2 linked regions of the Tunturibacter gelidoferens genome follow. Each later gene encodes a partner of the first gene's protein in a complex. Links are inferred from orthologs where the notes say so. Each region holds a gene or a part of one and is shown in the gene's direction. Other genes may lie near its edges.

Region 1 (3,219 bases):
GGTGGACGAAATGTAGCAGGCTTGCCGATGTCGTGTACCAGCGCTCCCCACGCGAGCGTCGGCGATACACCCGGCTTCAGCTTCTCAAGCAACAACATTGTGTGCACCCACACATCACCCTCCGGATGAAACTGTGGCGGCTGCTCTACCCCGCGCATCTTCACGGCCTCAGGCAGAATGTGCTGCAACAAGCCGTACTCATACAGCATCTCGAACGCCCGCCGCGCATGTCCCTCCGTCAACATCAGCGTCAACTCATCACGAATCCTCTCCAGGCTGACCTGCGTAATCTCTGCTGCCAACTCCTTGACCGCCGCAGCAGTCGCGGAATCTATTTCGAACTCCAGCCGAGCCGCAAACCGCACCGCCCGCAGCATCCGCAGTTTGTCTTCGGTAAATCGCTCCTTCGCGACGCCAATCGTCCGTACCCGATGCTTCGTCAGGTCCTCACGCCCACCAACGAAGTCAAGAATCGCCTCCTCGCCCGGCCCTGCCAGCGGATCGAACAGCATTCCGTTGATCGTAAAGTCGCGCCGCTGCACATCCTCACGCGGATCGGTCGAAAACCGCACCGCATCCGGCCTCCTCCCGTCGCTGTAAGCCCCATCATGCCGAAACGTAGCAACCTCGGTAGCAATCTCATCGCTGTCTCCATCCGGCGAGCAGACCAGAACCACCCCAAAGTGCGCACCAACCGAATAAGTCTTCGCAAACATGCTCATTACCACATCCGGCGTCGCGCTCGTCGCTACATCAAAGTCCTTCGCCTCAACTCCATGCAGCAGATCCCGCACGCAACCACCCGCGAAGTAGGCTTTATACCCCGCCGCTCGCAGAGACACCACGATCTCTCGCGCTGCCCTGTACCTCGAGTTCTCGCCCCAAAGCTCGCTCATGCTTCCCCTATGATAGAGAGATGCGCGAAAGTCCCCAGTGTGGCGAAACGAGTGGCCAAGCAATCGGCACCGGCCTCATCCTCGGCATCGAAAGTTCCTGCGACGAGACCGCAGCCGCTGTCGTCCGCGCAGGCAGCGAAGCCCTGTCAAATGTCGTCGCCTCGCAGATGTCGCTCCACTCAAACTACGGCGGTGTCGTTCCCGAACTCGCCTCCCGAGAGCACTTGCGCAACATCGTACCGGTCGTCCGCGAGGCCATGTCCCGCGCCAGCGCTGCGGCTGGTCATCCAGTCACCTTCTCCGACCTCGACGCCGTAGCCGTCACCGCAGGTCCTGGACTCGCCGGAGCACTCCTGGTCGGCATCACCTACGCGAAGGCGCTCACCTTCGGCCTCGACAAGCCCCTCATCTCCGTCAACCATCTCGAAGGCCACATCCACGCCGTCCTCATGGAGACGCGTCAGTTAAACGAACTTCCCATGGAGCTCCCCTTACTCGCGCTCGTCGTCTCCGGCGGCCACACTCACCTCTACCTCGCCACCCACGAGCAGGGTGGCGAGACCAACTGGACCTATCGCAACGTAGGCCGCACCGTCGACGACGCCGCCGGCGAAGCCTACGACAAGGTCGCCAAGCTCCTCGGCCTCGGCTATCCGGGCGGCCCCTGGATCGACGCCCTCGCCCCTCACGGCAACCCCCGCGCCGTCCCCTTCACCTTCGGCGAGATCAAACATCGCGTCCCTCGTGAGGGAGTCACCAACAAAAAAGCCCCCACAAACACCGAAGGCCCGCACTTCGACTTCTCCTTCAGCGGCATTAAGACCGCAGTCCTCCGCTATGTCGAAACCCACAACATGCGCGACAGCATTGAAGCCCGACGCGCTGTCCTCGCTGCCGACCCAACCCTGACCCCAAAGTCCGAAGCTGTCATCAAGCTCTGTGACCAGCAGACGCTCGACCTGATCGCCTCCTTTCAGTACGCCGTCGTCGGCAACCTCCAGCGCCAGACCTTCGCCGCCGCCGAAGCCCTCGGCGCGCGCAGCATCGTCGTCTCCGGCGGAGTAGCCGCCAACAGCGAACTGCGCCGCCGCCTTCAGGCCGAAGCCGACCGTCGCAACCTCCCCATCGCCTTCCCGTCGTTAGCCCTCTCCACCGACAACGCCGCCATGATCGCCGCCGCCGCGTGGCCAAAGCTCCTGGCCCGGGACTTCGCCTCCGAAGACCTGGGCGCAACCCCCCAGCTCCTCCTCGGCCAGCAGTAACCCTCGCTCGCCAACAATTCGTCCGGCTAAATCAGCTAAAATCATCAGGGAATCTCAAGCGAGAGCAGTCTGCACCGCGCCACGAGCCGGCTGCGGCAGGATACTAGAGCAACGTGGCAACCATAGAACTCTTCAACACCCTCGGCGGAAAGATCGAAACCCTCGCCCCCGTCGACCAAAAAGCTCTGCGAATGTACTGCTGCGGTCCCACCGTCTACGACTACGGCCACATCGGCAACTTCCGCACCTTCCTCCACGTCGACGTGCTCCGCCGTGTCATTCGCCAGCAGGGCATTCCTGTCGAGCACGTCATGAACATCACCGACGTCGATGACAAGATCATCCGCAACGCCGCCGCCGCCGGCGTCCCCATCGCTCAGTACACCGAAAAGTTCGAGCGCGCCTTCTTTGAGGACCTCGATGCCCTTGGCATCCAGCGCCCTGAGTACATCTCCCACGCCACCGCCTGCATCCCCGACATGGTCTCGCTCATCGAGCAGCTCGCGGCCAAAGACATCGCCTACCAGGCCGAAGACGGCTCCTGGTACTTCCGCATCGCGCGCTTCCCCGACTACGGCAAGCTCTCTAAAAAAGACTTTGACGGCATCGAAGACGGAGCCCGCGTCGACCTCGACGAGTACGAGAAGGATGCTGCCCGCGACTTCGCCCTCTGGAAGGCCGTCAAACCCGGCGAACAATCTTGGGAGACAGCACTCGGCACCGGCCGCCCCGGCTGGCACATCGAGTGCTCCGCCATGGCCACCAAATTTCTCGGCGAGAATATCGACCTCCACGCCGGCGGCGAAGACCTCATGTTCCCGCACCACGAGAACGAGATCGCCCAATCCGAGTCTGCCTCCGGAAAGCCCTTCGTCCGCCACTGGATGCACGTCCGATTCCTGCTCGTCGAAGGCAAGAAGATGTCGAAGTCCGAGGGCAACTTCTACACTCTCCGCGACCTGCTCCTCAAAGGCCACCGCGCCTCAGCCATCCGCTTCCTGCTCATCTCCGTGCCCTACCGCCACCAGATGAACTTCACCTTCGACAGCCTCATCGAATCG
Region 2 (3,110 bases), 4.1 Mb from region 1 along the record:
GGAGATACAAATCCACCGATACAAGTCGGAACTTATAACGTCACCGCCAGTGTGTCCTCGGTATTTATTTCGCCTTCTTCCGGTAGTGGTTCAGAGGAGACATTTATGGCGATATATTCAGACGTAACCTCTCAAATTCAATCCGTTTTCTTGAATCTGAAGAGTTCAGGCAATAACACCCTCGCCGCCAACGCATGTAAGTTGCGTTATGACCCTGGCTCGACTGACATTTTTCTTGTAAACGACGCTGGCACCAACTATGGCTCGCCACTAACATCCGGATCAACTGCCGTCCTTAGTAATAGTCAATGCACGTTGTTTGGTACAGGGACTTATGCGACCACCTTCGGTAACTACGTTATTGCTTATTTCAGAGTTTCTTTCGCCCCCGTATTTGTTGGCAAGAAGGAGATTACGTTGGGAGGCGTGGACCAGACTGGCGTCTCCACCTTTAGCAATCTGTCGCGCGGGACCTACACAGTCACCGCATCGCCCCTCGGCGCTCCACCAACTTTCACGCTAACCAGCACGCCAGTCAGCGTCGCTGCTGGAGCATCTGCAAATTCGACCATCACCGTGCTTTCAAACGAAGGATTTAGTGGGAGTGTGGCATTGACATGTGCTGTCATCAGTGCCGAAGCATCAGCTTACCAACCTAGCTGCAAGATTGCGGCACCTAATACTGTGTGGTTGGAGACAGCGGCGAGAGCAACACTCGTTATCAGCACCACTGCATCCGCTTCCACGTTGCTGAGCACCCTGAAGCAACTCTCAGTCTTCTACAACAGCATCGCCGTAGCTGTTCTAGTTTTTTTTCGGCGGCGTATCCGATGGAGATGGCAAACACTACTTCCGATGATGGTAGTCGCTATCGTTTCCGGAACTGCCACCGGGTGCGGCGGGATCAATAATCCAGTCATGGAACCCACCGGCTCCGGCACAACAAATTCAGGTACGACCGTCGGGGACTATATTATTGCGGTAACGGGTACAAGCGGTTCAGTCACGGCAACGACAGAGGTGAGTGTCTGTGTGAAATGATCGCTCGGGAACGCCGGTAAACGAATATCGTCGATAAACTCCGACTGCCTCATCGATCAAAATTCGACTTGGATCGAGTGTTGACAGAAGATTTTATAGTCCACCTAGAAGAGCCAAATATGAATTTTCGCTTGGCTTCCACCCCGAAAATATCTGGCGAAATTTTGAACGCAATGTAGTGATCTTGTATCGAGGGAAATGCGGCAGGATGGAGGAGAATGGTCCATTCAAAATGAGAAGATGAAGAACGATACGGGGCGGAGGCAAGAAGGGTGAGCTTGGAATTGCGGGAGAAGAAACGGTTCAAGACGCGGAGTGCTGCGGGGACGCTGGCGATGGGGGAGAGGGTAGTAGAGATGTTGCTGCCTGTGCCGAAGATGTTTGTGCTGCGAGGGGATTTGGGCGCGGGCAAGACGACGCTGGTGAAGGGGATTGCTGCGGCCCTTGGAGCGGCGTCAGAAGAGGATGTGACCAGTCCTACTTTTACGCTGGTGCACGAGTACACAGGAAAGAAGGTCCGGCTGTTTCATCTGGATCTTTACCGGTTGGAGACGGAACGGGAGTTGTTGACGCTGGGACTGGAAGAGATGAGCGAGGAGCCGGATGCGCTGGTGTTGGTGGAGTGGGGCGAGAAGTTTCCGAGTGTCGTGGAGCGGGCCGATGGGGAGATCGTGATTGAACATGCGGGTGGGGATGAGCGGATGTTTTATGTGCGGGTGAAGGCGTAGAGCAGTTGTCTGTGACGCTTCAGTTGGAAACGGTGGCAAGGCGTAATACGATTGGTTTGTTTGAAGTCAATCTAGGATTTCGATCAGCGGGAGGCCTTGCATGCGTAGAGTTTCGAGGATCGTCTTGGCAGTATGTGTCGTGGTGGGAGCGACGCGAGGACAGTTGAGTTTTGCGATGCAGGAACACGCTCCGCAGGCGCAACTGGATGCGGTTCAACTTGCGGCGCGTGATGCGGAAGAGTGGATGACAAAGCTGGATGCCGGCAAGTATGCAGAGTGCTGGACTGAGGCGTCGCAGATGGTAAAGAACGCTGTCACGATGGAGAAGTTTGAGTCCTCGATGAAGGCTGTGCATGATCCGATGGGGAAGCTAGAGAGCAGGAAGCTGCAAAGCGCTTCGTATACGACGTTGCTACCGGGAGTTCCTTCTGGCGAGTACGTCGTGATTCTCTATGAGACTAGCTTTGACCACAAACCTACAGCGCAGGAGACTGTGATTATGAGCCGGGAGAAGGATAAGGTTTGGCGGGTGGCGGGGTATTACATTAAGTAAGGATTGTGGGGATCGCAGGCGCGGCTTGCGGTGTGCGGTGGGAAGCGTTGGAGGCGGAAGCTCAGATCTAACCATTGGATCGATCCGATGAGCCCGTGTTCAAGACGGCTTGAATTGTGTGTGCAAGATGTTGCAACTTCACTTACTTAGCAGACAAAAATTAATGATTGAAGGCCATCCAAGTTGCTTCCGGTCACGTTTTGAAAGTACCGAGTAGCACGATTCAGGATCGTCTCCACCGTTTCTCTCCGAGCAACCTTCCTCCTTCCGCATCTCGATCGCAGTACAGGCCAGCTTTCAAGTCGACAAAGTGTGTAGGGTTTTGTGGCCTCAGGAGGGCCAAAGTCATGAATGGAAAAAGTCTTGTCGAGCCTGTAAGGGGCTCGTTGCCGCGTCGTTCGTTCGTTACCCGTGCTGGGTTGTTCGGCTTGTCTGCAACAGCAGCGGCGTTTCTTCCGGGCACGCCTCTTCGTGCGCAGACTCCAGGTGTTGATAACCAGAGTGGCGATACGGCGCAGGAGATCTTTACTGCAGCTCTGATTGCCGAGGACTTGGCGAGTACGTTCTATTACAACGGTCTGGTGGGTCCTGTGGTTATGGATCCGAACCTTGCCGGACCTGGCGGGACGGCGACGCATGTGGAGCCGACCGGTAACCTGGGCAACGTTGAATACTTTCGCGCTGCGTTGAGCGAAGAGATTCAGCATGCCGATCTGCTTCGTTCTCTGATTGGGAAGACGTCTTCGACGACCGATCCGATCCAGACGTTTTATCTGCCGACGGGAACG

The links.
Region 2: the proteins of tsaD (region 1) and tsaE are in contact, whole or in part, in a crystal structure (PDB 6N9A), measured with the Thermotoga maritima proteins. The link is inferred for Tunturibacter gelidoferens from one-to-one orthologs. Residues at the interface, in WP_004082750.1 of Thermotoga maritima: Cys10, Asp11, Arg49, His50, Leu82, Gly84, Gly135, Gly136, Glu154, Thr155, Leu156, Asp157, Asp158, Ser159, Glu162, Asp165, Lys166, Arg169, Leu170, Tyr175, Lys213, Thr214, Leu217, Tyr218, Gln221, Arg222, Asn324; in WP_004082108.1 of Thermotoga maritima: Leu37, Gly38, Lys46, Lys57, Val59, Lys60, Ser61, Thr63, Phe64, Thr65, Leu66, Met67, Val69, Pro71, Tyr82, Arg83, Leu84, Asp86, Asp88, Phe89, Asp93, Ile128, Asp130, Glu131, Arg134.

What each region holds. Positions count from the first base shown.
Region 1 is NZ_CP132938.1:415,523-418,741, reverse strand. What follows is about bases 138-3,037. They hold tsaD (tRNA (adenosine(37)-N6)-threonylcarbamoyltransferase complex transferase subunit TsaD), read left to right. Parts: upstream 138-916; coding sequence 917-2,158; downstream 2,159-3,037. Other genes in these bases: cysS (cysteine--tRNA ligase), read left to right, coding at 2,272-3,037; RBB81_RS02295 (CCA tRNA nucleotidyltransferase), read right to left, coding at 138-896. Outside these bases: more of RBB81_RS02295, read right to left, coding at 1-137; more of cysS, read left to right, coding at 3,038-3,219.
Region 2 is NZ_CP132938.1:4,548,309-4,551,418, reverse strand. What follows is about bases 282-3,072. They hold tsaE (tRNA (adenosine(37)-N6)-threonylcarbamoyltransferase complex ATPase subunit type 1 TsaE), read left to right. Parts: upstream 282-1,376; coding sequence 1,377-1,769; downstream 1,770-3,072. Other genes in these bases: RBB81_RS19630 (ferritin-like domain-containing protein), read left to right, coding at 2,670-3,072; RBB81_RS19635 (DUF4019 domain-containing protein), read left to right, coding at 1,870-2,322; RBB81_RS19645 (hypothetical protein), read left to right, coding at 282-1,041. Also shown: more of RBB81_RS19645, read left to right, coding at 1-281; more of RBB81_RS19630, read left to right, coding at 3,073-3,110. UniProt on the Escherichia coli protein: Required for the formation of a threonylcarbamoyl group on adenosine at position 37 (t(6)A37) in tRNAs that read codons beginning with adenine.